3 regions of the Cellulomonas sp. JZ18 genome follow, and region 2 is predicted to be linked to each of the others. Evidence: riboswitches for the same ligand, from Rfam matches in the RefSeq annotation. Region 2 holds a riboswitch; each other region holds the start of a gene.
What was found. Region 2 has a riboswitch for thiamine pyrophosphate ahead of GC089_RS01420 (MFS transporter). Riboswitches for the same ligand answer to the same signal wherever they lie in the genome.
Positions count from the first base shown of each region.

Region 1 (2,193 bases), 610 kb from region 2:
CGAGCAGCACCGACCCGAGCGTGCCGAGCGTCGCCTGCGTGAGCGTCTGCCCGACGATCCGCCACGTGCGCGGCCGCCCCAGCACGTCCGCGAACCCGCCCAGGTCGAGCCCGCCGTCGGTGACGAACCCGCGGCCGACGATCGCCGCGACCGGCCAGGCGAAGAACACCCCGAGGAACACCAGCGGCACGACGACCGCGCCGCCCCAGAACAGGACGCGCCCGGGCGGCACGCCGCCGCCGCGCGGCCCGGAAGCCGGTGCGGCGGGGCGTGCCCGCTCGAGCGTCGTCGTCATGTCGTCCCCGGGTCGGTCAGCCGACGACCGTGTCGGACCAGGTCGTCAGCCACTCCTCGCGGTGCGCGTCGACGTCCGCCGGGGCGACCTCGAACGGCTGCTCCGCGAGCGGCGCCCAGCGGGCCCACTCCTCCGGCAGCTCGACGGCGGTGCTGACCGGGTAGACGTACATCGACCCGGGCAGGTCGGCCTGGACGGCGTCGGAGAGCAGGAAGTCGATCAGCTGCGCCCCACCCTCGGGGTTGTCGGCGCCCGCGAGCACGCCCGCGTACTCGACCTGGCGGAAGCACGTGTCCAGCAGCGCGCGGGTCGTCGGCTCGGTGCCGCCCTCGGGGACGGTGGCCGGCGGGGAGGACGCGTACGACAGCACGATCGGCCGCGGCCCGTCGCCGCCGCCCGCGGTGAAGTCCGTGTAGTACGCCTCGCTCCAGCCGTCGGCGACCTTCAGGCCGTTGTCGCGCAGGCCCGCCCAGTAGTCGACCCAGCCGTCCTCGCCGAACGCGCCGATCGTGGCGAGGACGAACGCCAGTCCCGGCGACGAGGTGACGGGGTCGGGCACGACGAGCAGGTCGCGGTAGGCCGGGTCGAGCAGGCTCTCGAGCGTCGTCGGCTCGGGCACGCCGTGCTCGGCGAACCAGGCGGTGTCGACGTTGACGCAGACGTCGGAGTAGTCGATCGCGGTCAGCGCGCCCTCGTCGTCGCCCTCGACCGCGTACTGCGCCGCGTCCTGCGCCGCCGGGGCCGTGACGTCGGCCGGGACGACGACGCCCTCGTCGAGCGCACGCGTCGCGAACGCGTTGTCGAGGCCGTAGACGACGTCGCCGAGGGGCGCGTCCTTGGTCAGCACGAGCTGGTTCGCCAGGGCGCCGGCGTCCGCCTGCTGCACGACCTCGACGGTCAGCCCGGACTCCTCCTCGAACTGCTCGAGCAGCCCCTCGGACAGCGCGAAGGACTCGTGCGTCACGAGCGTGACGGTGCCGGCGTCGGCGGTGCCGGTCGCGTCGTCGCTCGCGCCGCCGCCGGAGCCGACGGCCGAGCAGGCGGTCAGGGCGAGCGCGGCGGCGCCGGTCAGGCTCGTGAGCGCGAGCGCGCGCCGGGTCGTGCGGGGGGTCATCGTGTCCTCCGTCGTCGTGCGGAGGGGTCCCCGCCGACGACGCACCCGCGGGCACGACGACCGGCGGGGAAAGAGCTGCCCGACTCCCTACGCCGGTATCACCCGGATCAGGTTCGAGGGTCTGCGGTGGTCCGCACTCTCAGCGCCCGGGCGCCCGTGCGGCGCTCGACGCTCCCCTGTCGTTCACGGCCGATCCTAGTCCTGTCGCGCGGGTGGTCCGGACGCCCGTCCGGGGCCGTCGGCGCCCGCACCGGACTGCGGAGCACGGCGTGCGCCGATAGCGTCGTCCCTGGTAGCGGACATGACGCACGACCTGGGAGGACGCGTGGCGGACAACGACAAGTCGATGGTGGCGAAGATCGTCGGGATGGGCGTGACGCTCGGCGCCGTGTGGGTCGCGAACAAGGTCGTCGACACCGCGTGGGAGAAGACGAAGGGGCACAAGCCGCCGGCCGCGGACTCGACGGACGAGGACATCAAGTTCTCGGAGGTGGCGCTGGCCGCGGTGATCACGGGCGCCGTGGTGGCCCTCTCGCGCGTGCTCGCCACGCGCGGCGCGGCCAAGCTCATCGCCCGCTGACGCGCGGCCCGCGGCGCCTCAGTGGCCGGCGCCCAGGGTGCCGGCGAGGCGGTCCAGGCGGGCCCTGCTGTCCGCGTTGACGCCGACGAACTCCACCTGGGTGCCGCGGGCGGCGTAGCGGGTGCGGATCGCGTCGAGCGCCGCGACCGTGGACGCGTCCCACACGTGCGCACGGGACAGGTCGATGACGACGCGCGCCGGGTC
Region 1 is NZ_CP045245.1:3,748,530-3,750,722, forward strand. It holds gene GC089_RS16910 (iron ABC transporter permease) at 1-295, opposite strand, end outside; gene GC089_RS16915 (thiamine ABC transporter substrate binding subunit) at 312-1,409, opposite strand; TPP riboswitch at 1,477-1,597, opposite strand; gene GC089_RS16920 (DUF4235 domain-containing protein) at 1,711-1,989, shown strand; gene GC089_RS16925 (SulP family inorganic anion transporter) at 2,008-2,193, opposite strand, start outside.
Region 1: it holds a riboswitch for thiamine pyrophosphate, as region 2 does, so the genes downstream of both, GC089_RS16915 (thiamine ABC transporter substrate binding subunit) here and GC089_RS01420 (MFS transporter) in region 2, are expected to answer to the same signal.

Region 2 (2,193 bases):
GATCGCCGCCGTCCGGGCGGGCGACGCCGACTACGCCGTGGTGGCGATCGAGTCGACGGTGGAGGGCGGCGTCACGGCGACGCTCGACGCGCTCGCGACCGGCGACCCGCTCGTCGTGCTGCGCGAGGTGCTGGTGCCGGTGCAGTTCACGCTCGTCGCCGCACCCGGGACCGCGCTCGCGGACGTGCGCCGCGTCTCGGCGCACCCGCACGCGTGGGTGCAGTGCCGGCGGTGGATCGCGGCGCACCTGCCGGGGTCGGTGCACGTGCCCGCGACGAGCAACACGGCGCCCGCGGCGCTGCTGGTGGAGGCGCTCGCGTCCGGTGACGCCGCGGGTCTGCCGTTCGACGCGGCGCTCGTGCCGCCGTCCGCCGTCGCGACGTACGGGCTGACGCCGCTGGCGGAGCACGTGGCGGACAACCCGTCGGCGCTCACGCGGTTCGTGGTCGTCGGGCACCCCGGCGAGGTGCCGGCGCGCACGGGTGCGGACAAGACGAGCCTCGTCGTGCACCTGCCGGACAACGAGGCGGGCGCGCTGCTGGCGATGCTCGAGCAGTTCGCGGTGCGCGGCGTGAACCTCTCGCGCATCGAGTCGCGGCCCATCGGCGACGCGCTCGGCCGGTACTCGTTCTCGATCGACGCCGAGGGGCACATCACGGACGAGCGGATGGGCGAGGCGATCATGGGCCTGCACCGGCGCTGCCCGTACGTGCGCTTCCTCGGGTCGTACCCGCGCGCCGACGCGGTCGCGCCGACCGTGCACGTCGGCACCGCCGACGAGGACTTCGTCGAGGCACGCGCCTGGCTCGCCCGCCTGCGCTCCGGCGGCGCGGTCTGACGTCCCGCCGTGGACAGGTCGCGGCCCGCCCGTGACCCGCCGCTAGCATCGCCGGCACCACCACACGGGAGCCCGCACCAGCGGGCTGAGAGGACGGCTGTCGGGCCGTCGACCGTTCGAACCTGTCCGGGTCATGCCGGCGTAGGGAGTGCCATGCCTGACGTGCGTCCTGTCCTGCCCACCGAGCCCGCGGCTGAGGCCGCGACGTCGCCCGCCCCGCCCTCCGCGGGCACCGCGGCGGCCGCCGACCCCGCCCGCGCGGCCGTGCGCGGCGGCGTCCTCGGCAACTACGTCGACCAGTTCGACATCTTCCTGCCCGTCCTCGCGCTCGCGCCGGTCGCGGCGGAGCTCTACGGCACCCGCGCGGTCGTCACGTACGCCGGGCTGGTCTTCGTCGCGACGCTGGTCGGCCGCCCGCTCGGCGCCGCGCTGCTCGGTTCGCTCGCCGACCGCGTCGGCCGGGCCGCCGTCGCCCGGGCCAGCATGCTCGGTCTCGGGGTCACCACGCTGCTCATCGCGGCGCTGCCGGTCGCGGCGATGAGCCACGAGGTGGTGCTCCTCGCGGTGGTGGCGCTGCGGTTCGTCAGCGGCGTGCTCATCGGCGGCGGGTACACCTCGGCGGTGCCGCTCGCGATCGAGTGGTCGGCGCCGCGCCGGCGCGGGTTCGTCAGCGGGCTCGTCATGGCGATGTCGCCGGCGGCGAACGCGACCATCGCCACCCTGGTGCTCGTGCTGCTCGGCGCGCTCGGCAGCGACGGGTACGCCGCCTGGGGGTGGCGCGTGCCGTTCGTCGTCGGCGCGGTGCTGGCGTTCGTCGCGGTCGTGCACTTCCGCCGGCACGTGCGGGACACGCCGGAGCGCGCGGCGGCGGCGCCCGCGGCCCGTCCGCTGACGTCCGTGCTGGTCGGTGCGGAGCGGCACCGGCTGTGGCGGCTGCTGGTGCTCATGACGGGGCTGTGGCTGTTCACGAACATGGCGGTGGCCGTGGTGACGTCGCAGCTGGACGTCGTCGCGGGGCTCGACGGGCGGGCCGTCACGCTGACGATGCTCGTCGCGACCGCGGTGTCGGCGGTCGCGATGGTCGCGAGCGGGCACGCGTCGACGCCCGTCGGCCGCCGGCGGTTCCTCGTCGCGTTCGGTGCCGGCGCGGCCGTGCTGGCCCCCGCGACGTACCTCGCCGCGTTCGGCGCGCCGGCCTCGGGTCCGGCGCTGGTCGCGCTCGTCACCGTGCTGCAGGTCGTCACCGTCTCGGCGTACGGGCCGATCGGCGCGCACCTGGCCGAGCGCTTCCCGCCCGCGGTGCGGTCCAGCGGGTACGGCACGGCGTACTCGCTGTCCATCGTGCTGCCCGCGCT
Region 2 is NZ_CP045245.1:318,827-321,019, forward strand. It holds gene pheA (prephenate dehydratase) at 1-838, shown strand, start outside; TPP riboswitch at 893-1,003, shown strand; gene GC089_RS01420 (MFS transporter) at 992-2,193, shown strand, end outside.

Region 3 (2,193 bases), 1.2 Mb from region 2:
CCGCCGACGAGCACGTGCTGGGCGAGGTCGCCGAACGGTCCCATCGCCAGCTGCAGGGCGCCCCAGGCCTGCACGAGCGCCCAGTAGAGGAACCCGAAGACGGCCGCGAGGACGGTCAGCAGCACGAGCTCGGACAGCGTGAGCCCGCGGCGGGCCCGGACGTCGACGACCGGCGCGTCCACGTCGGCGGGCGCGGCGTCCTGCGCGCTCACCGGGTCACCGCCACGTGCGCCGGGGCGGCGGACGGCGAGCCCACCGAGACGGTCACGTGCGTCACCACGTGCCGCACGTGCTCACCCGTGCGGGCCCACGCGAGCGCCACGGCGCCCAGCACGTCCGCGAGGTCCCCGTCCAGCCGGGTGACGTAGTGCTCGGGCGTCACGCGCACCCGCGTGCCCGCCTCCTCGACGGCCGCGAGCACCGCGTCCAGGTGCCCGTCGACGCCGAGCGGGTACAGCGCCCAGTGCGCGCTCGCGGGCAGGCCGACCGGTGCGGGCAGCGGCAGGTCGACCGGGGCGAGCACGACGTCGTCGCCGAGGTCGCACGCGACCTCGCCGGGGCAGCCGCGGGACAGGTGGACGTGCGCCACCACGTGCCCGCCGGCGCGCGCGACGGCGGTCACGAGCGCGACGACGGTGCGCAGCACGTCCGGCTCGGGTCCGCGCACGAGCGTCGAGACGTCGTCGGTCACCACGTCGACGCCCGTGCGGTCGAGCGCGTCCAGCGCCGCGAGGAGCACGGGCGCGAAGTCGTCGCGGTGCGGGTGCACGGACACGCGCGCGCCGACGCCGAGCGCGGCGGCGCGCGTCCGCCGGTCGTCGTGCGCGGCGGGGGCGCTGCTCGCGGTGCCGGTGCCGGTGTCGGCCGCGGCGTCGGTGGCGGCGTCGGGGGTGGTGGTCGGGGTCACGGGTCCTCCCGGGGTCGGGCCCCCGGGGAGGACGCAACCGGGCAGGAGGAGGTGGCGAGCCCCGCCGGCACGCGGACGCGCCCGCCCGTCGTGCACCCGTGCGGGCGCGCGACGGGAGGAGGCGCGCCGCGGGTCGCCGCGACACGAGCCCTGCTCCCTACGCTGGTGCTGACCAGATCAGGTTCCACGGGTCAGCCGGTGGGACGACGGGCGTCCGGCCGGCACTCTCAGCGCTCCTGCGCTCCCCGGGGGCGTGTGGCGCCGACCCTAGCGCGCCCCGCGACGCCGTGACCAGGGTGCCCGGGACGGCGGGCGGGGGCGTCCCGTGCCCGCCGGCCGCACCTCGCCCGCAGCGTCAGGACGTCAGCGGCGTGAGGACGGCGATGCGCCAGGCGTCGCCGTCCTGGACGAGCTGGTACATGAACCGCTCCGTCCGCTCGTCCCCGTAGCGCCATGTGACGTCGGCCCACACGCTGTGCCCGGTCTCGGCCACGACGCGCACCTCGGACGTGACGTCGTCGACCCCGTCGTCCTGCTCCCACGCGCTGGCGAAGAACGCCTCCGTCTGCGAGCGGTCCGCGACCGCCAGCGACTGCGCCGGGAACGCGATGAGCGCCGGCACGGCGTACAGACCCGCCACCGCCGCCGTGTCGCGGGCGAGCAGCCCGCGGCGGTACTCGTCGAAGAACTGGTCCACCTCGGCGCGCTCCGTCATGCCGTCCACGCTACGGAGCGGCCCGCGCCGCGGCGCGCCGGGAGCCGGTACGGGCGACGCGTCTCAGCCGAGCCAGCCCCGCCCGCGGCGCGCCCGCTCGATCGCCACGAGGCCGTCCCGCTCGGCGGCGTCGGCCGCGACCTGCGCCAGGGCGTGCAGCCGCCCGTAGGTGAACGCGTTCTCCCCGTCGAGGTGGGCCTGCATCGCGACCCTGCGCAGCGACGCCTGGCGGACCCGCGCGTCGTGCTGGTCCCCGAGCGCCGCCTGCACCGCCTTCGCCCGGCGCGCCGAGCGCCGGGCCGGGGCGCCGACGGCAGATGCCGCGACCTCGGCCGCGTACCGGGCACGGCGGGCGTCCTTGCGGGCGGCGTGCAGCGCCTCGTCCCGTCGGGGACCGGGCGGCACCGCGGTCGCCCGCTCCACGGCCGCGTCGAAGCGGCGCCACGCCTTGCGTGCCCGTCGGGGGAGCAGCCGCTCGGCCGGTTCGTCGGCGCGCGGCCCCGGCGGCAGGTCCTCCGCCAGGGAGGCGAGCGCTGCGAGCAGGCGCCGGTGCTCGCCGGAGGCCAGGTGG
Region 3 is NZ_CP045245.1:1,481,047-1,483,239, forward strand. It holds gene GC089_RS06755 (ECF transporter S component) at 1-212, opposite strand, end outside; gene GC089_RS06760 (YkoF family thiamine/hydroxymethylpyrimidine-binding protein) at 209-907, opposite strand; TPP riboswitch at 1,043-1,165, opposite strand; gene GC089_RS06765 (hypothetical protein) at 1,263-1,622, opposite strand; gene GC089_RS06770 (CHAD domain-containing protein) at 1,686-2,193, opposite strand, start outside.
Region 3: it holds a riboswitch for thiamine pyrophosphate, as region 2 does, so the genes downstream of both, GC089_RS06760 (YkoF family thiamine/hydroxymethylpyrimidine-binding protein) here and GC089_RS01420 (MFS transporter) in region 2, are expected to answer to the same signal.